2 regions of the Geobacillus sp. G4 genome follow, and region 2 is predicted to be linked to the other one. Evidence: a T-box and tRNA genes for the amino acid it is inferred to sense, from the RefSeq annotation. Region 2 holds a T-box; the other holds one or more tRNA genes.
The links. A T-box is a leader RNA that pairs with one kind of tRNA and senses whether it is charged. The one in region 2 lies ahead of ileS (isoleucine--tRNA ligase), so its partner is inferred to be a tRNA-Ile.

Region 1: it has a tRNA-Ile gene. The T-box ahead of ileS (isoleucine--tRNA ligase) is inferred to sense a tRNA for this amino acid. The anticodon was not compared.

Annotation. Positions count from the first base shown of each region.
Region 1 is NZ_JBEPJY010000004.1:640-5,699, forward strand. Features, by position in the region: tRNA gene ABS784_RS05975 (tRNA-Phe) at 1-23, shown strand, start outside; tRNA gene ABS784_RS05980 (tRNA-Thr) at 406-478, shown strand; tRNA gene ABS784_RS05985 (tRNA-Lys) at 651-723, shown strand; tRNA gene ABS784_RS05990 (tRNA-Gly) at 731-805, shown strand; tRNA gene ABS784_RS05995 (tRNA-Leu) at 811-896, shown strand; tRNA gene ABS784_RS06000 (tRNA-Arg) at 902-975, shown strand; tRNA gene ABS784_RS06005 (tRNA-Pro) at 982-1,055, shown strand; tRNA gene ABS784_RS06010 (tRNA-Ala) at 1,064-1,136, shown strand; tRNA gene ABS784_RS06015 (tRNA-Met) at 1,154-1,230, shown strand; tRNA gene ABS784_RS06020 (tRNA-Ile) at 1,236-1,312, shown strand; tRNA gene ABS784_RS06025 (tRNA-Ser) at 1,332-1,422, shown strand; tRNA gene ABS784_RS06030 (tRNA-Thr) at 1,439-1,514, shown strand; tRNA gene ABS784_RS06035 (tRNA-His) at 1,522-1,594, shown strand; tRNA gene ABS784_RS06040 (tRNA-Gly) at 1,768-1,838, shown strand; tRNA gene ABS784_RS06045 (tRNA-Ile) at 1,845-1,918, shown strand; tRNA gene ABS784_RS06050 (tRNA-Asn) at 2,128-2,202, shown strand; tRNA gene ABS784_RS06055 (tRNA-Ser) at 2,210-2,302, shown strand; tRNA gene ABS784_RS06060 (tRNA-Glu) at 2,307-2,378, shown strand; gene ABS784_RS06065 (B3/B4 domain-containing protein) at 2,681-3,346, opposite strand; gene queG (tRNA epoxyqueuosine(34) reductase QueG) at 3,399-4,541, shown strand; gene ABS784_RS06075 (amidase domain-containing protein) at 4,603-5,060, shown strand, end outside.
Region 2 is NZ_JBEPJY010000001.1:247,311-266,489, reverse strand. Features, by position in the region: gene spoIIGA (sigma-E processing peptidase SpoIIGA) at 29-943, shown strand; gene sigE (RNA polymerase sporulation sigma factor SigE) at 996-1,715, shown strand; gene sigG (RNA polymerase sporulation sigma factor SigG) at 1,835-2,614, shown strand; gene ABS784_RS01280 (YlmC/YmxH family sporulation protein) at 2,712-2,954, shown strand; gene pgeF (peptidoglycan editing factor PgeF) at 3,202-4,026, shown strand; gene ABS784_RS01270 (YggS family pyridoxal phosphate-dependent enzyme) at 4,023-4,697, shown strand; gene ABS784_RS01265 (cell division protein SepF) at 4,711-5,139, shown strand; gene ABS784_RS01260 (YggT family protein) at 5,143-5,415, shown strand; gene ABS784_RS01255 (YlmH family RNA-binding protein) at 5,538-6,311, shown strand; gene ABS784_RS01250 (DivIVA domain-containing protein) at 6,390-6,902, shown strand; T-box leader at 7,000-7,220, shown strand; gene ileS (isoleucine--tRNA ligase) at 7,274-10,048, shown strand; gene ABS784_RS01240 (hypothetical protein) at 10,456-12,324, shown strand; gene ABS784_RS01235 (P-loop NTPase family protein) at 12,324-12,923, shown strand; gene ABS784_RS01230 (hypothetical protein) at 13,061-13,456, shown strand; gene ABS784_RS01225 (ABC transporter permease) at 13,569-15,587, shown strand; gene ABS784_RS01220 (ATP-binding cassette domain-containing protein) at 15,571-16,437, shown strand; gene ABS784_RS01215 (hypothetical protein) at 16,430-17,062, shown strand; gene lspA (signal peptidase II) at 17,329-17,820, shown strand; gene ABS784_RS01205 (RluA family pseudouridine synthase) at 17,821-18,735, shown strand; gene pyrR (bifunctional pyr operon transcriptional regulator/uracil phosphoribosyltransferase PyrR) at 18,920-19,179, shown strand, end outside.

The DNA.
Region 1 (5,060 bases), on a different contig from region 2:
TTCGATTCCGTCCCGAGCCACCATTTTTATCATAGTTCCGAAAGAAGGTTCCCGCTTCATGCAAAGCTAAGTGGGAGTAGTTCACAGACATGTCAGATGTTCAAACCACCCCGGCTTAGTTCAATGGGTAGCGACGAACATTCGCATCGTCGAGTCTGTTGCGAGTTGCCTCGACGCACTCAGCTTCCTCGAATCAGCTTGCAGAGGAAGAGGCACAACCAGGCAGACAACATGAGTCACTAACTAATTTTAAATGTGCCGGCTTAGCTCAATTGGTAGAGACGAGCATCGGCATCATCGAATTGGCTGCGAGTTGCCTCGACGCACTCAGCTTCCTCGAATCAGCTTGCAGAGGAAGAGGCACAACTAGGCAGACAACATGAGTCACTAACTAATTTTAAATGTGCCGGCTTAGCTCAATTGGTAGAGCAACTGACTTGTAATCAGTAGGTTGCGGGTTCAAGTCCTGCAGCCGGCATTCTTATTCCTTAATAACCCCTTAAGCCATTAAGGCGGCAACCGCGAGCCATTAGCTCAGTAACGAGCGCTACATCTTCGAGTTCGCTTCGAGTTGTCCCGACGCATCTGACATCTTCGAATATGCTAGTAGAGGAAGGGACATCGTTGTCTCGGAGTGTTATTGAACCCATGAGCCATTAGCTCAGTAGGTAGAGCATCTGACTTTTAATCAGAGGGTCGGAGGTTCGAGTCCTCCATGGCTCATCGTCTTGCGGAAGTAGTTCAGCGGTAGAACACCACCTTGCCAAGGTGGGGGTCGCGGGTTCGAGCCCCGTCTTCCGCTCCACTTCCGCCGGGGTGGCGGAATTGGCAGACGCACAGGACTTAAAATCCTGGGGTAGGTAACTACCGTGCCGGTTCGAGTCCGGCCCTCGGCACTTGTGCGCTCGTAGCTCAATTGGATAGAGCATCTGACTACGGATCAGAAGGTTAGGGGTTCGAATCCTCTCGAGCGCGTTTTGTCGGGAAGTAGCTCAGCTTGGTAGAGCACACGGTTCGGGTCCGTGAGGTCGCAGGTTCAAATCCTGTCTTCCCGATTTATCATGGGGCCTTAGCTCAGCTGGGAGAGCGCCTGCTTTGCAAGCAGGAGGTCATCGGTTCGATCCCGATAGGCTCCACCTTTTGACTTAAATTTGGCGGTGTAGCTCAGCTGGCTAGAGCGTACGGTTCATACCCGTGAGGTCGGGGGTTCGATCCCCTCCACCGCCACCATTATCGGACCTTTAGCTCAGCTGGTTAGAGCAGACGGCTCATAACCGTCCGGTCGTAGGTTCGAGTCCTACAAGGTCCACCATTATTATTGTTGCTTTTTTGGAGGAGTACCCAAGTGGTTGAAGGGGTCGGTCTTGAAAACCGAGAGGCGCCGCAAGGCGCGCGGGGGTTCGAATCCCTCCTCCTCCGCCATGCACTTTAAAATCGTGCCGGCTTAGCTCAATTGGTAGAGCAACTGACTTGTAATCAGTAGGTTGCGGGTTCAAGTCCTGCAGCCGGCACCAGAACGAGGCGACTATGGCGAAGTGGTTAACGCACCAGATTGTGGCTCTGGCATGCGTGGGTTCGATTCCCACTAGTCGCCCTTTTCATTAATATTCTATATTTGCGGGTGTAGTTTAGTGGTAAAACCTCAGCCACGAGCATCTGCATCATCGAATCTGCTTCGAGTTGCCCCCGACGCATCTGGCTTCTATGAATCAGCTGGTAGAGGAAGGGGCATGGAAGCAGCGTGGCGGATGTTCAACTAAATGATATGCGGGTGTAGTTTAGTGGTAAAACCTCAGCCTTCCAAGCTGATGTCGTGGGTTCGATTCCCATCACCCGCTTTTTATGGGCCTATAGCTCAGCTGGTCAGAGCGCACGCCTGATAAGCGTGAGGTCGGTGGTTCAAGTCCACTTAGGCCCATTATTTTCCATTGAATATTTTTGGGTCATTCGCTATAATAATGGGCGAACAATGCCCCATCGTTCCACAGCAAAATCGGAGCGACGAGCTTCACATCTTCGAATTCGCTTCGAGTTGCCTCGACGCATCTCGCTTCCTTGAATTAGCTGGCAGAGGAAGAGGCAACGAGCACATTTGGAAGATGTGCATAACATATAGTTATTCATCATTCCGCAATAGCTCAGCGGTAGAGCAACCGGCTGTTAACCGGTAGGTCGTAGGTTCGAATCCTACTTGCGGAGCCATTTCTTTGGAGAAGTACCCAAGTGGCTGAAGGGGACGGTTTGCTAAACCGTTAGGTCGCAGTTTTGCGGCGCGCGGGTTCAAATCCCGCCTTCTCCGCCATAATGGCCCGTTGGTCAAGTGGTTAAGACACCGCCCTTTCACGGCGGTAACACGGGTTCGAATCCCGTACGGGTCACTGGTTGCTGGCACCAGAGATTCTGGTGCCCTTTTGTACAATTTCTTTTGTCGATTTTTGCGTTTTTTTCTTGCGATGCGTGTGGAAGTCTGTTATAATATCTCTCGTTAGCTTTAAAATTACGTTATGATTGTTGGGGACAACGCAGTGTTTCGTTTCGTTAAAGAACGAGGCATTGCGTTTTTTTCTTTATCACCCTAAACCGAGAAGAACCCCACTTCCACGCGTGAGCGTAGGTGGGAGAGAGTTCAAGTAGGGAGGGAGTCCCCCGTTTCCAACAGCAGGAAAGTGGGGGGAGAAGATCAAATGAACAATTGGGCGTCGGCTTCGCCGCCATGAATTTGCACAAACATCGTTTGGATGGCTTGAAGCTGGCGCTTGGCGGTTTCTTCTGGCGTTGATGGGAGAAAGTAAACGATTTGCAAAGCGTTTTTCGTTTCTCTCGTCACGGCGGTCCGCTCCGAATCGACGATCGGACTGCCAAACGGCCCTCGTTCATCTTTGCTGACGAGTTTGTTGGCAAAGTTGACTGTGCGGCCGTTTAACGCGATGTATTCATCTTGTTCCGTGCCGATCGTGAGCGTCACTGTCCCGTTGATGCGGTCTAGATCATAGATGCCGAGCGGAATTTTATAATAGAGTGAAAAAAAGTTGTTTATGTCCGCCGCTGAATGGATAGGCGGAATGAAGCTTTTTTTCTGGATGCGTCGGTACAGGCTTTCACTTGACGGTCGATAGCGGCTTGGGTCCGTTCCGATTTGTTTGAAAGTACGGCGCCATTCGACCATCTCAGGGATGTCGGCAATCGACTTTTCCTGCAGCTCGATGTAAAGAGATTCTTGAAACAGCTCAAGCCTCCCCCTTAACATTTGCGGTGAATCGCTGACCTCGATATGATGATAGCGGATGACGCCGAATTTACCAGAAGGAAGGCGTTGCTTTAGTTGTTCTGATATCACGCATTTCATCTTGATCACCTCGGATTTCATTTTACCATATATGACGAAAGGAGGGAAAACGATGGATGTTATGGCATTAAAGCAGGAAGTCATTGAGTACAGTCGGTCAATCGGCATTGATAAAATCGGATTTGCGAGCGCTGATCCGTTTGTTGAATTAAAGGAACGGCTGCGCCGCCAGCAGGAGCTCGGCTATCAGTCCGGTTTTGAGGAACCAGATATTGAGAAACGGACGAATCCTTCATTGCTTCTTCCGGAAGCAAAATCGATTATTGCCATTGCTCTTGCCTATCCGTCTAAAATGAAAAATGCGCCGCGGGGGACAAAGACGGAACGGCGCGGCGTTTTTTGCCGCGCTTCATGGGGAAAGGACTACCACGATGTGTTGCGGGAACGTTTGCAGCAGCTCGAGGAGTTTTTGCTGGCCAAAGTGCCCCATGCCCGCGTTCGCTCGATGGTGGATACCGGAGAGCTCGCTGATCGGGCGGTGGCGGAACGAGCAGGGATCGGTTGGAGCGGCAAGAACTGCTCTATTATTACACCGGAGTTTGGATCGTATGTGTATTTGGGAGAAATGATTACGAATATTCCATTTCCCCCTGATGAACCGGTTGAAAACCGATGCGGCACGTGCACGAAATGCATTGATGCCTGCCCGACCGGGGCGCTTGTGCAAGGAGGGCAACTGAACGCACAGCGGTGCCTTTCCTTTTTAACGCAAACGAAAGGCTTTTTAGCCGACGAGTTTCGGGAGAAAATCGGGAACCGGCTGTACGGCTGCGATACATGCCAGCAAGTCTGCCCGGAAAATAAGGGGAAAGACTTTCATTTGCATCCAGAATTCGAGCCGGATCCGGAAGCGGTAAAGCCGAAGCTCATCCCGCTGCTTCAGATGAGCAACCGTGAATTTAAAGAAACATTTGGGGCCATGGCGGGTTCATGGCGTGGGAAAAAGCCGATTCAGCGCAATGCCATTCTGGCGCTCGCCCATTACAAAGACCAAACCGCGGTGCCGCACTTACTGCGTTTGTTGAAAGAGGATAGCCGTCCCGTCATCCGCGGGACGGCGGCGTGGGCGCTCGGGAAAATCGGGGATCCAAGCGCTAAGCCTTACTTGGAGGCCGCGCGGCAAACGGAGGCGGATGCCGATGTGATCGCTGAGATTGAAAAAGGACTGAAACTGTTGGCTGAGGCAAAGGAATAGGGAAAAAAACGCAGCTTCCCCACATAAGGTAGTAACAAAAACGAAAGTGGTGGAAAGCAGCATGAAAAAACAGTTGCGCGCGTGGTTGGATGAGCGAGCCCGCTCGTTTGTGTCGGAAAGCAATATCCGAAGCGAAGAGGCGGCAAGAAAGCAACGGCTTTGCCAAAAGCGCGGTGCGGAGATCGTCCGTTGCACGATCCGGGGACAAATTGTCGGCAGGCAGACCATCGAGCGGGAAGCGAAAGTTATGTATATTGCCCACCATCAATTTTTAATTAAGCAAAGGGGTTCACTATATATAGAAGAACAGGTTGAGGAGCGATGCGCCTGTTTTGTTCGCGGTGAGCTTGTAACTGATGAACCGATCAACCGGTTGGGGGGGGATATGGAGGCGCCGCGCGTCGAACGAGAGCAATGGACGGGGGAGCGTCTTTCTTACCAGTATGACCGCGCCCGGGCGGTGCGGTATGCGGAAACGTGGTGGAATCGGCATAACCCGGTGTTTCCGTCGTTTCCGGT
Region 2 (19,179 bases):
CGATATGGGCGGGGGAGGGGCTTGACGGTTGGTCGTCTATCTCGATGTGATTTGGCTGTTGAACGTCTGTTTTGACGCGTTGCTTCTTTGGCTGACGGCGCTCATGCTCAAGCGGCCGATCGTCTGGTGGCGTCTGTTGGCTGGGGCGTTGATCGGTTCGCTGCTTGTCATATTGCTGTTTACCCCGTTTTCCGCCATCGCCCAGCACCCGTTGGTAAAAGTAGCTGTTTCCGTGTTGATCGTGTGGGCCGCCTTCGGGTTTAAGCGCCCGCGCTATTTGCTTGAGAATATGCTGGCGTTTTACTTTGCCACGTTCGCCGTCGGCGGCGGCATGCTGGCGGTTCATTATGTTTTCGCGCACCAACTGTCCGTCCGCCAAGGAATGCTTCTCATGCATCATCCCGGAGCGGGCGATCCGGTCAGTTGGCTGTTTGTTGTCATCGGGTTTCCGGTTTTATGGCTTTTTTCTCGCCGAAGGGTGGAGGCGATTCGCGAAAAAAAACTGCGGTTTGAATATATCATTGAGGTCAAGATCGTATGGGACGGGCGGCCGCTTATGCTGCGCGGCTTGATTGACAGCGGCAACCAGCTCGTCGATCCGTTGACAAAAACGCCGGTGATGGTAGTCGAACAGGAAAAAGCAAAGGCCGTGCTTCCTGAGGAGCTACTGGGTTGTCTCAGCTCTCCCATGATGCTGGCTTCCCCGCCGGAGCGGTGGGTCCATCGCCTCCGTCTCATTCCGTACCGTGCGGTCGGCAGCGGTCCACAAATGATGGCGGCGGTTAAGCCAGACCGCATTATGCTGCGGTACGAAAACGAATGGTTGGAAGTAGCGCAAGGGCTTGTGGCGCTAAGCGCTGATCCGCTGTCGACGGATGGGGAGTACGACTGCATCGTCCATCCGAAAATGGTGCAGGCGGGAAGAAAGCTGACCGCTTCGTAGGTTTTGTTAGTATATCATACTCACTTTTGATCCGTTTAGAAGGGGGATTTTCATGAGAAAATGGAAACTTCGCTTCATGAACTGGCTGTATAAGCTTTTGGCCAAGCTTGGCCTGAAGGCGGATGAAATTTATTATATCGGAGGCAGCGAAGCCCTCCCGCCGCCGCTGACAAAAGAAGAAGAGGAGCAGCTGATTGCCAGGCTCGCCGCCGGTGATGACACGGCAAGATCGCTTTTGATCGAACGCAATTTGCGTCTTGTCGTCTACATTGCGCGCAAGTTTGAAAACACCGGCATTCACATTGAAGATTTGATCAGCATTGGAACGATCGGCCTCATTAAGGCGGTCAACACGTTCAACCCAGAGAAGAAGATCAAGCTGGCGACATACGCGTCGCGCTGCATTGAAAACGAAATTTTAATGTATTTGCGCCGCAACAACAAAGTGCGGGCGGAAGTGTCGTTTGATGAACCGCTCAATATCGACTGGGATGGCAACGAGCTGTTGCTTTCCGACGTGTTGGGAACGGATGACGACGTGATTACGAAAGATTTGGAAGCGGATGTCGACCGGCGCTTGCTCTTAAACGCCTTGCGCCAGCTGAGCGACCGCGAGAAGCAAATTATGGAATTGCGTTTTGGCCTCTCCGGCGGCGAAGAAAAGACGCAAAAAGACGTCGCTGATTTGCTCGGTATTTCGCAATCGTACATATCGCGGCTCGAGAAGCGGATCATTAAACGGTTGCGCAAAGAATTCAATAAAATGATGTAGCGGGCGGCGGGAGCGAAATTCCGCCGCTTTTTCCGCGTCGGACAGGCTGTGCATATTTTTCCCTTCCAAGGAGATACTGAAAACTGACGACTTAGCATCTCCTGATGGGAGGGAACAACTTGACGAGGAACAAAGTCGAGATTTGCGGCGTAGACACTTCGAAGCTTCCCGTCCTCAAAAATGAGGAAATGCGTGAACTGTTTCGACGGATGCATGAGGGGGATTTGGAGGCAAGAGAAAAATTAGTAAACGGCAACTTGCGCCTCGTGTTGAGCGTCATTCAGCGCTTCAACAACCGAGGCGAATTTGTCGATGATTTGTTTCAAGTCGGCTGCATCGGACTTATGAAATCGATTGATAATTTTGACCTCAATCAAAACGTGAAGTTTTCCACTTACGCCGTGCCGATGATCATCGGCGAAATCCGCCGCTATTTGCGCGACAACAACCCGATCCGCGTTTCGCGCTCGCTGCGCGACATCGCCTACAAAGCGTTGCAAGTGCGAGAGCGGCTCATGAGCGAGACGGCGAAAGAACCGTCAACCGAGGAAATTGCCAAAGAACTCGGCGTCGCCCATGAGGAAGTGGTTTTTGCCCTCGATGCCATTCAAGATCCTGTTTCGTTGTTTGAGCCGATTTACAACGACGGCGGCGACCCGATTTATGTGATGGACCAGCTGAGCGATGAGCGCAACCGCGACAGCCAATGGATCGAAGAAATCGCCTTGAAGGAAGGGCTTCGGCGGTTGAATGAGCGGGAAAAAATGATCATCCGCAAACGCTTTTTCCAAGGAAAGACGCAAATGGAAGTGGCCGAGGAAATCGGCATTTCCCAAGCGCAAGTGTCGAGGCTCGAAAAAGCGGCGATCCGGCAAATGAATAAAAACATCCAAGTGTGACAGGCTGCAGGTGCAGCCTTTTTCTTTGGCACATAACTGCACATTTGGCTTCATATAGATGAAAAAGAGGGAGAGAGGAAAGGCGGGGAGAAAAACCGTGATGAGAATTTCCGAATTTCAGACGAAAGATGTCGTCAATGTAGCCAATGGGAAGAAGCTTGGCAATATTGGGGACATTGATATTGATTTAGATACTGGAAAAATCCGCTCACTCATTATTTTAGGCGCCGGAAAGATGCTCGGGCTGTTCGGCCGCGAAGAGGCGGTCGTCATTCCATGGCAGAACATCGTCAAAATCGGAGCCGATGTTATTTTAGTCCGCCTTCATGATTCCGATTAAACGGCTGGTGCAACGATTGGCCCCGTCGCTTGCAACGCGGCAGGACGATGTTGCAGACCTTTCCGCTTTTCGTGGGCAGATCGGCTATGCCGCCAGCGCGGTTTTCGGGCGGCAATAAGGGTTGGACAATTTCTGCGGCAATGTTTCGACAAAATCATAAATAAAGGTTATCATGGACAAACAAACTATGATAAAATAGGAAAAAAAGTGATAAAAAACTACAAAAAACAGCGTGAGGTTGACGCGAATGCCGGACATTTTTCAACAAGAAGCCCGCGGCTGGCTCCGCTGCGGTGCGCCTCCGTTTGCTGGAGCCGTCGCTGGATTGACGACGAAACATGGCGGGGAGAGCAAAGGGCCGTTCGCTTCGCTGAATATGGGGCTGCACGTCGGCGACGATCGCACGGTTGTTGTCGCCAACCGCGGGCGTTTGGCGCAATGGCTCTCATTCCCGCTTGAGCGATGGGTATGTTGTGAACAAGTGCATGGCGCCGACATTCGGAAGGTGACGAAAAACGAACGGGGGAACGGAGCGCAAGATTTCGCCACGGCGGTTCCAGGGGTCGACGGGTTGTATACAGACGAAGCGGAGGTGTTGCTCGCGCTTTGTTTTGCCGATTGTGTGCCCATTTATTTTGTGGCGCCATCTGCTGGGTTAGTCGGCCTTGCTCATGCCGGGTGGCGGGGAACGGCGGGCGGCATCGCTGGTCACATGGTGCGGCTTTGGCAAACGCGCGAACACATCGCGCCGAGCGACATCTATGTTGCCATCGGACCTGCCATCGGTCCGTGCTGTTATACGGTTGACGACCGTGTCGTGGACAGTCTGCGCCCGACGCTTCCTCCGGAAAGCCCGTTGCCATGGCGGGAAACAAGCCCAGGGCAATATGCGCTCGACTTAAAGGAAGCCAATCGGCTTCAGTTGATCGCGGCTGGCGTTCCGAACAGCCATATTTATGTGTCAGAACGCTGTACAAGCTGTGAGGAAGCGTTGTTTTTTTCCCACCGCCGCGACCGCGGAACGACTGGAAGGATGTTGGCGTTCATTGGCCGAAGGGAGGAGACGGCATGACGGTGCGCGACAACTTGGCGGCCATTCGCCGAGAAATCGAGGCGGCCTGCGCTCGCGTCGGCCGCGATCCGGCCGGCGTGCGCATCGTGGCGGTCACTAAATATGTCGATGCCGAGCGGGCGATGGAGGTGCTTGACGCCGGCATTGCCGACCTCGGCGAAAACCGCTCCGACCAATTGATTGAAAAGCATGCACGGATCGGAAATCAAGCGACGTGGCATTTCATTGGGACGCTTCAGTCGCGCAAAGTCAAAGACATTATTGATAAAGTCGATTACATTCATTCACTCGACCGCTTGTCGCTCGCGAAAGAAATTGAAAAACGGGCGGTGCGGCCAGTAAAATGTTTTGTGCAAGTGAACGTGTCGGGGGAAGTGACCAAACACGGGCTCGCCCCCGAAGAAACGATTCCGTTTATTGAACAACTTCGCGCCTTTTCGCGCATCGAAGTCGTCGGATTGATGACGATGGCGCCGCACACGGACGACGAAGCGGTATTGCGCGCTTGCTTTCGCCAATTGCGGATGCTGAAGGAACGCGTTCAGGCGTTGGGAATGGCCCATGCCCCATGCACCGAACTGTCAATGGGCATGTCAAACGATTACACGATCGCCATCGAGGAAGGAGCGACGTTTGTGCGCATAGGCAGCGCGCTTGTTGGATCATTGTAGGAGGTGAAACCGGATGGGATTGATGAAAAAATTCCGTGATTATTTTTTAGAAGAAGACTACGAAGACTATGAAGAAGAATATGAGGCGCCACAGCCGGAAGAAGAGGCGCTGCCGAAGACGGCAGGCAAGGCGAACGTCGTCAGCCTGCAAAGCGTGCAAAAATCGGCGAAAGTCGTGCTTGCTGAGCCGAGGGTGTATGCGGAGGCGCAGGAGATCGCCGACCATTTGAAAAGCCGGCGCGCGGTCATCGTCAACTTGCAGCGCATCCAGCATGAGCAGGCGAAGCGGATCGTCGACTTTTTAAGCGGCACGGTGTACGCCATTGGCGGCGACATTCAGCAAGTCGGCACAAAAATTTTTTTATGCACCCCGGAAAACGTCGACGTCAGCGGCTCGATTTCGCTCGACGGCGAGGATGACAGACCGATGAAGAGGTGGTAGCTGTTGGATTATGTACTCACGTTTTTGACGACAGTGATTCAAGTGTACTCGTATGCGCTGATCATTTATATTTTAATGTCATGGTTTCCCAATGCGCGCGAAACGCGGTTCGGACAGATGTTGGCCGCTATTTGCGAGCCGTATTTGGAGCCGTTTCGGCGGGTCATTCCGCCGCTTGGCATCATTGACGTCTCCCCAATCGTCGCGTTTATCGTTCTTGAATTCGCGACGAGAGGGCTTCACGCCCTGTTCGACATTCTTCAGTCGCAGTTTTAACTTCGTTTTGCGCGCACGGCGCCGCCGCTCTCCGTCCGGCAGGCAAAAAGGCGGAAGGGCGAAACTCGCAGAGAGGAATCCGTTGTGGGTTCCTTTCTTCCATGAAAGCAAGGTGACGTCGAGTGGAGCTGTATCAGCATTTTCGCAAAGAGGAACATCCGTTCATTGATCAAGTGCTCGAGTGGAAGGAGATGGTGAGCCGTCAGTACGCTCCGAAGCTGACCGATTTTCTCGATCCGCGCGAGCAGCAAATCGTGCAAAGCATCGCCGGCGGTGCGGAAGATGTGCGCGCGTTCTTTTTCGGCGGCGCCCCGTTTGTCGAGCGGAAGCGGGTGTTTCTCGCTCCGCCGTATATCGACCCTGAGGAAGAGGATTATGGCATTGTACTGTTTGCCGTCCGCTATCCGGCGAAATTCGTTTCCCTTGAACATCGCGACGTGTTGGGGGCGCTGATGTCGCTTGGCTTGCGGCGCGGCAAGTTTGGCGATATTCTCATTCGGGATGGGGAAATTCAGTTTTTTGTTGCTGCTGAAGTCGCCGACTACGTCCGCTTGCATGTCGAAACGATCGGCAAAGCTCCGGTTGCGCTTGAGCCGCTTCCGTTGTCGGCAGCCATGCCGCTTGCCGAAACGTGGGAGGAAGGAACGGTCACGGTGTCTTCTCTAAGGCTCGATGCTGTGCTCGCTCAGGTGTTTCGCCTTGCGCGCGAGAAAGCGCGTGCGCTTGTTGAAAGCGGGCTTGTCAAAGTCAACTGGAAGGTGGTGGACAAGCCGGATTTCCTCTGCGGACCGGGCGATGTCCTGTCGGCGCGCGGTTTTGGCCGCTGCAAGCTGTTTTCGGTGGAAGGGCCGACGAAAAAAGAGCGCTGGCTCGTTCAGATTGGCCGACAAAAATAAGCAAATGACGGCAGGAAATCGGCAAACCATGTCGAATGAAAGTGAAGAAAAGGAATGATGGAGACGGAGGTGGCCGTTGTGCCGTTGACGCCATTGGATATTCACAACAAGGAATTCAGCCGCGGGTTTCGTGGGTACGATGAAGACGAAGTGAACGAGTTTCTCGATCAAGTCATTAAAGACTATGAAATGCTCATCCGTGAAAAAAAGCAGCTGGAAGAAAAAGTGGCCGAACTGACGGAAAAGCTGAACTACTTTGCGAACATTGAAGAGACGCTCAATAAGTCGATTCTTGTTGCACAGGAAGCAGCGGAAGAAGTGAAGCGGAATGCGCAAAAAGAGGCGAAGCTGATCATTAAAGAGGCGGAAAAAAACGCCGAGCGCATCATCAGCGATGCATTAGCGAAATCGCGGAAAATCGCCCTCGAGATCGAGGAGCTGAAGCGGCAGTCGAAAGTGTTCCGCGCCCGTTTCCGCATGCTTGTCGAGGCCCAGCTCGATATGATCAACAGCCGCGATTGGGACGAGTTGATGGAGTATGAGGCGCCGGATTTGGAAGAAGGGGCGAGAGAACCGCTGTCACAGCCTTGACGAACCGAAGACGTTTCGGTTATAATAATTGGCAAAAATCGCCGCATCAGCCGCCGTGGGAGGCGGTTGGCTTTTTTCAGGATGAATAGCGAAATAGCCATCGACGATGAAAGGGACAGTAGCTCTTGTACGACCGGTCGCAGCGAGCCGGGGATGGTGGAAGCCTGGCATCGGCGCAAGAGTGAACATCACCCTGGAGTTCCATGCCGAACATCAAGTAGGCCATGGCGCGTCATTCCCGTTACGAATGAAAAGAGGGCTGTGCGTCGTTTGCATGGCCAAGAAGGGTGGTACCGCGAGACCGTTCTCGTCCCTTGCCGGGGGGAGAACGGTTTTTTATTTGGAATCTATCGTTCGAAGGAGGAGCAAGGATGGATTACAAAGAAACGCTGCTCATGCCGAAGACCGACTTCCCGATGCGCGGCAACTTGCCGAAGCGGGAGCCGGAAATGCAAAAAAAATGGGAGGAAATGGACATTTACCGGAAAGTGCAGGAGTGGACGAAAGGACGGCCGCTGTTTGTTCTGCATGACGGCCCGCCGTATGCCAACGGCGACATTCATATGGGTCATGCGCTGAACAAAATTTTAAAAGATATCATCGTCCGCTACAAATCCATGAGCGGCTATTGCGCCCCATACGTGCCGGGCTGGGATACGCACGGCTTGCCGATCGAAACGGCCCTTGCCAAGCAAGGAGTTGACCGCAAATCGATGAGCGTCGCCGAGTTTCGCAAGTTGTGCGAGCAATACGCGTACGAGCAAATCGACAACCAGCGCCGGCAGTTTAAGCGGCTCGGCGTGCGCGGCGACTGGGACAACCCGTACATTACGCTCAAGCCGGAGTACGAAGCCCAGCAAATTAAAGTGTTCGGCGAAATGGCGAAAAAAGGGCTCATTTACAAAGGGTTGAAGCCGGTCTATTGGTCCCCGTCAAGCGAATCAGCGCTCGCTGAAGCGGAAATCGAATATAAAGACAAGCGTTCGCCGTCGATTTATGTCGCCTTCCCGGTGAAAGACGGCAAAGGCGTGCTTGAGGGCGATGAGCGAATCGTCATTTGGACGACGACGCCGTGGACGATTCCGGCGAACTTGGCGATCGCGGTTCATCCGGAACTGGACTACCATGTCGTGGAAACAAACGGGCAAAAATACGTCGTCGCTGCTGCCCTGGTCGAATCGGTGGCGAACGAAGTCGGTTGGGACGCATGGTCGGTCGTCAAAACGGTCAAAGGAAAAGAGCTTGAATACGTCGTGGCGAGACATCCGTTTTATGAGCGCGACTCGCTTGTTGTGTGCGGCGAACACGTCACGACCGACGCCGGTACGGGCTGCGTCCATACGGCGCCGGGCCACGGGGAAGACGACTTTCTCGTTGGGCAAAAATATGGGCTTCCGGTCCTTTGTCCGGTTGATGAACGCGGCTACATGACCGAGGAAGCGCCGGGATTTGCCGGGATGTTTTACGAAGACGCCAACAAGGCGATTACACAGAAGCTTGAGGAAGTCGGCGCTTTGTTGAAGCTTGGGTTTATCACCCACTCGTATCCGCACGACTGGCGGACAAAGCAGCCGACGATTTTCCGGGCGACAACGCAATGGTTTGCGTCGATCGATAAAATCCGCAACGAGCTGCTTCAAGCGATTAAGGAAACGAAATGGATTCCGGAGTGGGGGGAAATCCGCATCCACAACATGGTGCGCGACCGCGGCGACTGGTGCATTTCCCGCCAACGCGCCTGGGGGGTGCCGATTCCGGTCTTTTACGGCGAAAACGGTGAACCGATCATCACCGATGAGACGATTGAGCATGTGTCGAACCTGTTCCGCCAATACGGGTCGAACGTCTGGTTTGAACGCGAGGCGAAAGACTTGCTGCCGGAAGGATTCACCCATCCGTCGAGCCCGAACGGCATCTTTACGAAAGAAACGGACATTATGGATGTCTGGTTTGACTCCGGTTCGTCGCACCAAGCCGTGTTGGTCGAACGCGACGATCTCGTGCGTCCGGCTGATTTGTACTTGGAAGGCTCCGACCAATACCGCGGCTGGTTCAACTCATCGCTGTCCACCGCCGTTGCCGTCACCGGCAAAGCGCCGTATAAAGGCGTGTTGAGCCACGGCTTTGTCTTGGACGGCGAAGGGCGGAAAATGAGCAAGTCGCTCGGCAACGTCGTCGTGCCGGCGAAAGTGATGGAACAGTTTGGCGCCGACATTTTGCGCCTTTGGGTCGCTTCGGTTGACTACCAAGCGGACGTGCGCATCTCCGACCATATTTTAAAACAAGTGTCGGAAGTGTACCGGAAAATCCGCAACACGTTCCGGTTTATGCTCGGCAACTTGTTCGATTTCGATCCGAACCAAAACGCCGTGCCGATTGGGGAGCTTGGCGAAGTCGACCGCTATATGCTGGCGAAGTTGAACAAGCTGATCGCCAAAGTGAAAAAGGCCTATGACAGCTACGATTTCGCCGCGGTTTACCATGAGATGAACCATTTCTGCACCGTCGAGCTGAGCGCGTTTTACTTGGATATGGCGAAAGACATTTTGTACATCGAAGCGGCCGACTCGCGCGCCCGCCGCGCCGTGCAGACGGTGCTCTATGAAACGGTCGTCGCGTTGGCGAAGCTCATCGCGCCGATTTTGCCGCATACCGCCGATGAAGTGTGGGAGCATATCCCGAATCGAAGAGAAAACGTCGAAAGCGTCCAGCTCACCGATATGCCGGAGCCGATCGCGATCGACGGCGAAGAAGCGCTGCTGGCGAAATGGGATGCGTTTATGGACGTGCGCGATGACATGTTAAAAGCGCTCGAGAACGCACGCAATGAAAAAGTGATCGGCAAATCGCTGACGGCCAGCGTCATCGTCTACCCGAAAGACGAGGCGCGGAAGCTATTGGCGTCGCTTGATGCCGACTTGCGCCAGCTTCTCATCGTTTCCGCCTTTTCGATCGCCGATGAGCCGTATGACGCCGCGCCGGCCGAAGCCGAGCGGCTCGACCACGTGGCCGTCATCGTCCGCCCGGCGGAAGGCGAGACGTGCGAGCGGTGCTGGACGGTGACTCCAGCTGTCGGACAAGATCCGTCCCACCCGACGCTTTGCCCGCGCTGCGCGCACATTGTGAACGAACATTATTCCGCATAACGAAAAGCGGCAGGCTGCCTTGGGGCGGCCTTGTCGCTTGCTTTTGGTGGAGGAAAGAAAAAACCCAAAACGATGGTGTAAAAAACGCAAAGGCATCAGGGTGGTTGTTTTTGTCAAGAAAAAGTGCAGAATGTTGCAGTGTATAAATTCAATTCTGTAGTTGAATCAATTCTATAGTTGAACCAATTCTGTCAAACTCCGTGTCTCATGAGCCTCCGTCGCATTTACTCCATCATCTTCGACCACACGTTTGCTTAAAATCATGATGTTTATAGCGCAATTTTCCTATTATTTGTGAATATACTGTGAATTTCCATGTAAAAGGTTGACATCTTCTTTTTTTTTTTTTTATAATGCCATTGAATTTTACAAACATTTCAAATTCATGATTAGAGAGGGCATTCCATATGAAATGGGTGTTCATTTCAAGAATGGCGTCCCGCTTAAAAGCAGAAGCTAGTTTCATATTCGTATTTTCTGGGGTTTTGATGTTTGTTTGCCTCAATCCCCATACCATCAATCCAGCGGAGTGGATCTTATATACGAAATACTTGGTTCCGATTGGAATGGCCGTCTGGCTGCTCTTCAGCTTCCGCTTGCATGTTTCGTTGTTCACTTCGACTCCAATTCACTGGATCGCGATGAATGACATCATGCCAAACCCGCAAAAGATCGTCTTCTGCCAAGCTTTGATCGCATTTATTTGTTTTTTCGCTTGGCAACTGGCCTTGGCCGGGATCATCGCCGGTGCGGTGGTGATCAACTATTCAGCGGGTTGGGATCTTTTCACTTTTCTGTTTCCATTGTATTTGATTCATTTTCTTCTACCATTTCTATGGGCGTGGATGATCGGATTGTCCACAGGCGCTGTTTACGCCTATCATTCTTCGAAAAAAGCGATGTTGCTCGTTGGTGTGTTTGTTTTGTGGATCATCGTGCTGTTTTCTTTGGAATATCGCAATCCATCCTTCTCCTTGTGGGGAAACCATCGTTGGCCTTACATTGACCCGTTATTCAGCCTAACCTTCCAAAAAGAACGCGTGCTGATCAAATTGGCGTATATTCTTTCTTCTATCGCCGTTTATGGCGTTTTTCGAAGCATGCGGCGATCCTTCGCGGGGCTTGCGGCTAGTGTGACTCTCGTTATTTTCGTAACATTTTTCCTTCAACATGCACAATCAAAATTCCAGTTGGATGACATTCTGTTGGCAAACGACGTCAAACTCTATCAACAAATCAAACATCAGGCTCAGCCCAAGAACATCCCGTTGCATGGATATTGGAAAATCAAGGAGATCGAGGTGAATCCGAAATCCACGTATCCGATCAAAGCCACACTCTCTCTGCATCCGAAAGAACACACCGTTCGTTTTTCGATCAACGAGCAATTTCAAATCGATCACATCCAAGGCGGAGGGAAGCGTTTCCCCTTTCAACAACAAGGAAACGTTGTTCAGGTGCAGACCAACGGTGCCCCATCCATGACGATCTATTATCGGCATACGTTCGGCTCAACCTTTTATCCGTTGACATCGGGCGTCACGTTGTTGCCATTTGAAGCCAACTGGTATCCGCAGTCCATGGATTCAACGCTTTACGATATCGACTCATCCGGAACGCTTCATTCCAATGTGGAAACGAAAACATGTACACGAGTCAACATGATTGTCGGAAAGGAAAAGTACCGTTGGCATGGGGACCATCTCCCTTGTCTCTCCGTGATCAATGGTCCTTACAAACAAATTCAAGTGCAACATACTCGTTTCCTTGTTTATAAACCATTTCTCACTACAACAAGAAATTATATGGAATTGAAGCATCAACTCGTTTCCATCCGCAATGAGCTATGCCACTTGTTTCCGAATCTTGCAAATACAGATTATTGCACAAAAGAAGTCAAGAGCGTCTCAATCATCCCAAAAAGCATCAACACCACAAACCTTTCGCTGTACGACAGCACGGTGGCTGACGGAAACTACACGTTTTATGTTGATCCGTTCTTGGACGTCAATGGCACTCCGGCAACCAAACATATTCAGGAGTTGGCTGCGTTTTTCATCCCATACCGATTGTTCGAAAACGAACAGATCAGTCTCTTTGTCGGCTTGTATTTAATGGAAAAACTACATATTCCATCTATCGGATATGGAAACAGGATAGCGGAAAAATCCTCCATCGACTCAACAACGTGGGAGCACTACATGGCACTATCCATAAAAGAAAAAGAAAACATATTGATTCAACTAGCGCAAGAAAGGGGGGAAGGAGACAAATGATGGAATTAAAAAATGTGACCCTCAAGCACCATCGCCAACTTATTTTGCATCATTGTTCCGTCAATCTTCCTTCCCAATCCATCATTCTAGCCAAAAATCACATTCGCACAGATATTGTCGCCAAAGCGCTTGCCGGCTTTCATCCTATCGATGAAGGGGAAATCCATTTCAATGAACAGGCAGCAAAAGGAAAACCGAATAAAACCGTATTTTTCGTGATTCCTGAGAACTACCACCAACTGTGGAGAAACTATCGTTTGCAAGATATTTCGATATGGCTGAATCGTCCTTTTCAGCAATCGGCACTATGGAAAAAATATCGCCTCCCTTCCCATGCATCCATCGATTCATTGACGATGTTTCAACGGCTGATTTATCTTGTTTCTCTTGGACAGTCGCTAAATCGCACAGTATTCATTTTCGATCAGCCGACGAAACACTTTGACTTCGAAGACTTAGAACACTTTTACCATTTTTTACGTCATGATTTTGTGGATGCTAACTATATGATCTTGAGCAACCGAATCGAGAGTGGATTTACTGATCTTTCAATTTATCAAATTCATAATGCAAAATTAGTTGCCTTTGAAAGGAGGTGAAAAAGAGTGTTAGGAAACAACAATGAAAAATGGAAAAGCTCATCGTTATTGGTTCCATAGCCTCTTACGAAATGAAGCTGGAACCGCAGTAAAGACGAGAACAAGCGATATAATATTTGGAGAGGAGAAGGGATAACATGATCGTGAACCGAAAAAAGAAATGGAAATCAAAATGGGCATCTTTATCGCTTGCAGCAGCAGTAATAGCCACTGCCGGTGCAGCGGGAGCAGAATCCGCAACAGCCTTTTTAGATGGGTCAAGTACTTACAGCAATACAAAAACTATTAGAGCAAATACAAATGGTACAGGGAATATTCATGCTGTAAATAATGGTGCCAATACCCAAACGAGAGGCTATGCTTACAAATCGATTGATTGGTGGCCCGACAGCGTCGTCGCCTCCACCAACTGGCTCAATCCTAGGCAAGAAGAAACGCGCAATTTTCCACAACAAGAAGGCGATAAATATTATGGCCAAATTGTTGGTCAAACGGTTGGTTCAAGAGGATACGTGACCATTACGGTCAAATAACGATGCCGAATCCGGATGATAAAGGAGTCAGGGATACGCCTAAAAAAATAAAGCGATCCCTGACCGCATTTTTCATTTGTCAACTTCTCAGAAAGAAAGCGGTTGATCGGCGATGAGGTGGAAATGGCTGTTTGTTTTTTATTGGAAACGATTGTTGAAAAGCAAGTTATACATTGGTGCTAGTTTCTCGTTTTTTCTTTTGCTGGCCGTACGGTTTACACTATTTTTTACCGATCCGTACAATATGGAGAGTTATGGGGATATCCCTCATGAAGTGTTCATGCTTGTTCAAATCGTTTCGCTCTTTTACATCGTGTGGTTCTACCTTCTCTACTCCAACGAACTTCGTTACGGCGTTTCGTCATGGTTCGCCGACGGCTACCGGATTCTGCTGGAGAAAATGAGCGCCTTGCTTGCGGTTCATGCGCTGTGCCAAGGGATCATGCTGATGATGAGCTGCGGCGTTTTTTCACTCGTGTATCTCTTCGTTGGGGTGGAGCCTTCGGATCTGTATTTGTCGCTGCTTCGGTTTCTCGCCGTCTATCAGTTTGGACCGCTCGTGCTCACCGTCCTGTACGGCGTCATCATCGCACTGCTGTTGGAAACGAAAAAGGTCAGTTTTTTCGCTATTTTGCTTGTGTGGATCCTGACCGGACCGATGACGACGGAGCTGTTCATCGATCTGTCCGAAACTGTTCATGCCCGCGACTGGGCGTCGCTGCTGTTTATCGGAAAACACGCGATTCAACGAGCGTATGATTCCTACATCGGGTTTGAGGTCGACCGCGGCGGGGAATGGAAATGGGCCGCGTGGTTTCTCTCCCTTGTCGGGTTGGCGTTGTTGTCGTCGATCCGCTTTACGCAGACGAGAAAGGAGCGAAACGCCGTCTTGAAAGCATTTCTCGTCTTCCCGTTTCTGATCGTCCTAACCGCCTACCACTCCTTGCAAACGAACACCAAGGCGTTCACTCGGGCCGATCAGACGACCGAACTCGAGGAATACCGCCATATGAAACAAGAGACGAAAGCCGATTTGCGCTACCGTATCCAGTCGTATGACCTTTCCTTGCATGGATCGCGTGCGGTCGTGCGCGTGGCCTTGTCCCAGTTGGAAACAAACCGGCCCACGTTTCAACTGTACCATTTGTATCCGCTCCACTCGATTGAAGCGGACCATCAGCCCGTCAAGTTTACGAGAAACGGCGATCTCGTGACCGTGTGGCTGCCGAAACGCACCTCGACGCTCACCTTTTCCTATGAGATCGTCGATACGGCGCTCATTCCGTACACCAACGGCCGCATCGTCCTGTTGGCGGATCGGGCGTGGTATCCGAAAAGGAGGGCTTCGCACATGTATCGGACTCATGAATATCGGGTGGCGGGGATGACAGTTTGGGATGGGGCGTTCACCGATCAATTCTTTCCGAATGAAACGTACACCTTTACCTTAAACGTGGACGGCGATGTGCTGTTTTGCAATGTGCCAAAGCGTGGAAAGGGTTACCAAGGGAAAGCGCAAGCGGTCACCTTGATCAAAGGGCAAGGGCATCAACTCGTCGATCAAGGATATGAGATCACCTACCCGGCCGATTGGCCGCATATGGCGGAACGGGCGCCGACGGTCATCCGCCAGATGGAAAAAACATTCCGTCATGTACAACAAATCGCATCAACGGCGGTTTCATCGTTGCCGAACAAGATTGTCTTCTCTAGTTTCGGACTGTCCTCGTTTCTCGCAAACGATCATCTTGTATATAACACAGATGACTTATATGGGATCGATCAATATATTATGGAACAAAATTTTTACGAAAAAATACTTCGGCTTTCCGTACCGCCGAAAGGATCGCGGATCATGTACAACGAGTGGATTTCGCTGGCCACCCGCTGGCTGATGCAAAAACAAGGCCTTTTGGTGATCGACTGGAGCTCCAAAAGCGAGTGGTTCGAGTCGCAGCCGTCATCCGTCAAGAAGCAAATTGAAGCCATTTATCAAGCGTTTCAGCCGCTGGATGTCGACCAAAAACAACAATGTTTGCGGACATGGTATGCGAACATGGACGACGGTTGGACATGGGACCGCATCTTTGAGATGATGCAGGAGGTGAACGGCGTTGGCGGTCGTCATTGAAGGATTGACGAAAATCGTGAAAAAGAAGCCGATTTTATCCGATGTCTCTCTCTCCCTCTCCGGCGTGTACGGCTTGCTGGGGCCAAACGGCGCCGGCAAGACGACGTTGATGCGCATTGTGGCCGGACTGTTGGAGTTCAATGCCGGACGGGTGTCGCTCGGAGACGAGCCGATCAGCACCGGCACGAGGGTGAAGCGGGTGAACGAGATCGGCTATTTGCCGCAAGAGTTTATGATGTACCCGGAGCTGACGATGTATGAAGTGCTTGAGCATCTCGCCGTCTTGCAAGGTGAACATCCCGCTGCCTGCCGATCCAAAATCGAGAAGGTCATCGAACAAGTCAACTTGTCTTCGCACATCAACAAAAAAATGCGCGAGCTGTCCGGCGGCATGCGGCGGCGGGTGGGCATTGCCATGCTGCTGCTTCGGGAGCCGTCCATCCTCCTGTTTGATGAGCCGACGGCCGGGCTTGACATCCGCGAGCGCGTGCGGTTTCGCAATTTGTTGAAGCGGCTGGGGCACGATCATACGATCGTCATCTCTTCGCACCTTGTCGAGGACATTGAATTTTTGTGCACGAAAATCGGGGTGTTGGACCGCGGCATGGTGCTGTTTGAAGGCAGCCCGGACGAGCTCAAGCAAAAAGCGGCTCCTTATACGTATGAGTTGGACGTGCCATTTGAGGAGCTTGACTCGGTCATGGCCGCCAACGAAGTCGTCCAAATGAGCGAAGAGCCTTCCCACGTCGTCGTGCGCGTCTTGTCCGAAGAACCCATCGGCCGGCCTGTCGCCCCGCGGCTGATGGACGGATATTTGGCGTTGTTGAAAGAGGCGGAAGCGCATGGATAAAAAAACGATCGCCCATCATTTTTCTTTTGACCGCCGCTTGCTCGGCCGATTGTACTGGTTTCCGTTTCTTGTCTACGGGCTGTGCGTCGGGTTGATGGGGATCTTGTCCGCCCGCTCCGACGAACCGTTTTTGCCGTACACCGTCATCCAAGGCATGGCCGTGCCGATCGCCGGATGGCATCTCGTCTTTTTGTACCGCCATTTGTACGACGAAGGGGCAAAAGAAGCGCTGTTATGGCATTACCGGAAAGCGGTCGTCTTCGACTTGGTTCGCTATGCTGTTTTGCATGGGGGATGCATCGTTCTTCTTGTCGCGGCGGTCATATGGATTCATGGAACGATGTTTCTCACCGCACCCGTGTTGGTGCACCTGTTTCTGCTGTTTTCGTTTTACCAGTTGATTGGGCTTGCCTTGTTAGGCGTCTTTGGCAGCCTGGATGTCGCCTTGTCGGTCATCTCGGTCTATACCTTTATGGAAGTCGCGACGCAAGGAACGTTCATGCCGTGGCCGCATCTGTTTTTGTTTCAAGCGCCGGCCGATTCGCTGTCCCTCCTTCTCCCCATGATGTGGCTGGGGGCGGGCATTGTGATCGCCGCCATTTTGATTGGACGGGAGTTTTGGTAAACGAATTGGAAGCCATCGGCTGAATGTGGGAATGGGGAGCTTCTATGGAACGATGTCCGTTCGTTTAGTGCACCCGGCCGCACACTCCTCTTGCCGCTTCCATGGTCAGGAAGTGGGAAGTCGTTTCTCCTTTTTATCATGGTTAATTGAGATGGCCGCCGTAAATCGAAAAATCGAAAAAAGCTCTCCATAAAGTCTTGACTGACTCCTTTTTGCCACTTCATTTGTTTGCCATGGCGAATTATGCTACAATGCAAAAAGAATGAATGAGAAGGACAGGGGGACTTGGCACGGTGGCATACTATTGGATTGCGGCGGCGGTCGTCATCCTCGATCAATGGACGAAATGGCTTGTCGTCCGCTATATGCGGCTTGGGGAAAGCATCCCGGTCATTGACAATGTACTCTATATTACGTCGCACCGCAATCGCGGCGCGGCGTGGGGCATGCTGGAAGGGCAGTTTTGGCTCTTTTATTTGATTACGGTTATTGTCGTGGCGGCGATCGTGATCTACATCCGCCGCCTGAAGCCTTCTGAACGCCTGGCGGGCGTAGGGCTTGGGCTGATGCTCGGTGGGGCGATTGGCAATTTTCTCGACCGCGTCTTTCGCAAGGAAGTGGTCGATTTCATCCACGCGTACATCGGCACGTACAGTTTTCCGGTGTTCAACGTGGCTGACTCGGCGCTGACGGTCGGCGTCATCTTGCTGTTTGTCCATATGTTTTTTTTCGCGACACCAGAGAAAGGGAATGAGTAGATGGACACGATCACATTTCACATTGAAGACGAATATGACGGCGAACGAATTGATAAAGTGATCGCGGCGTTAAATGAGGAATGGTCGCGTTCACAAGTGCAGCAATGGATCAAAAACGGGCTTGTGACCGTGAACGGCCAAACGGTGAAGGCGAACTACAAATGCGAGGCGGGCGACTCGGTCGCCGTCTCACCGCCGGAGCCGGAGCCGCTTCATGTCGAGCCGGAGCCGATTCCGCTGGACATTTATTATGAGGATGAGGATGTCCTTGTCGTCAACAAACCGCGCGGCATGGTCGTCCATCCGGCGCCCGGGCATATGCGCGGCACGCTTGTCAACGCGCTTCTCGCCCATTGCCGCGACCTGTCTGGGATCAACGGCGTGCTTCGCCCCGGCATCGTCCATCGGATTGACAAAGACACATCAGGACTATTGATGGTGGCGAAAAACGACGCCGCCCACCGCTCGCTCGTCGAGCAGCTTGTGAACAAAACGGTGACGCGCCGCTACAAGGCGATCGTCCACGGCGTCATTCCACACGATTACGGGACGATCGACGCGCCGATCGGCCGCGACAAGCGCGATCGAAAGAAAATGGCCGTCACCGAGGAAAACGGCAAGGAAGCCGTCACCCATTTCCGCGTGCTCGAGCGGTTTCGCCATTATACGTATGTGGAGTGCCAGCTGGAAACGGGGCGGACGCACCAAATTCGCGTCCATATGAAATACATCGGCTATCCGCTCGCTGGCGACCCGCAATACGGGCCGAAAAAAACGCTCGCCATCGACGGCCAGGCGCTTCACGCCGGGGTGCTCGGCTTCCGTCATCCGAGAAGCGGCGAGTATTTGGAATTCGAAGCGCCGTTGCCGCCGGAGTTTGCCGAGCTGCTTGACTGGCTGCGAAAAAACGATTGACAAACGAACACGCCCCCTTTACAATGAAAACAGGTGAACAGGAACCTTTAAGTTCAGTCCTGTGAGGCTGAAAAGGGGTCGGAATGACAAAGAAGGGCGATGTATGCCCATCTTGTTTGGTGATAAGCGCGCCATCCCCCGCTTCACAGGCGGGGGATTTTTTGTGCAAACGGAGGTGGCTTGGATGCAAAAGGCGGTCGTGATGGACGAACAGGCGATTCGCCGCGCTTTGACGCGCATCGCCCACGAAATCATCGAACGAAACAAAGGCATTGACGGCTGCGTGCTTGTCGGAATTAAAACGCGCGGCATTTACTTGGCGCGCCGCTTGGCGGAGCGGATCGAGCAAATTGAAGGGGCGTCCGTTCCCGTCGGTGAGCTTGACATCACCTTGTACCGCGACGATTTGACCGTGAAGACGGACGACCATGAACCGCTTGTGAA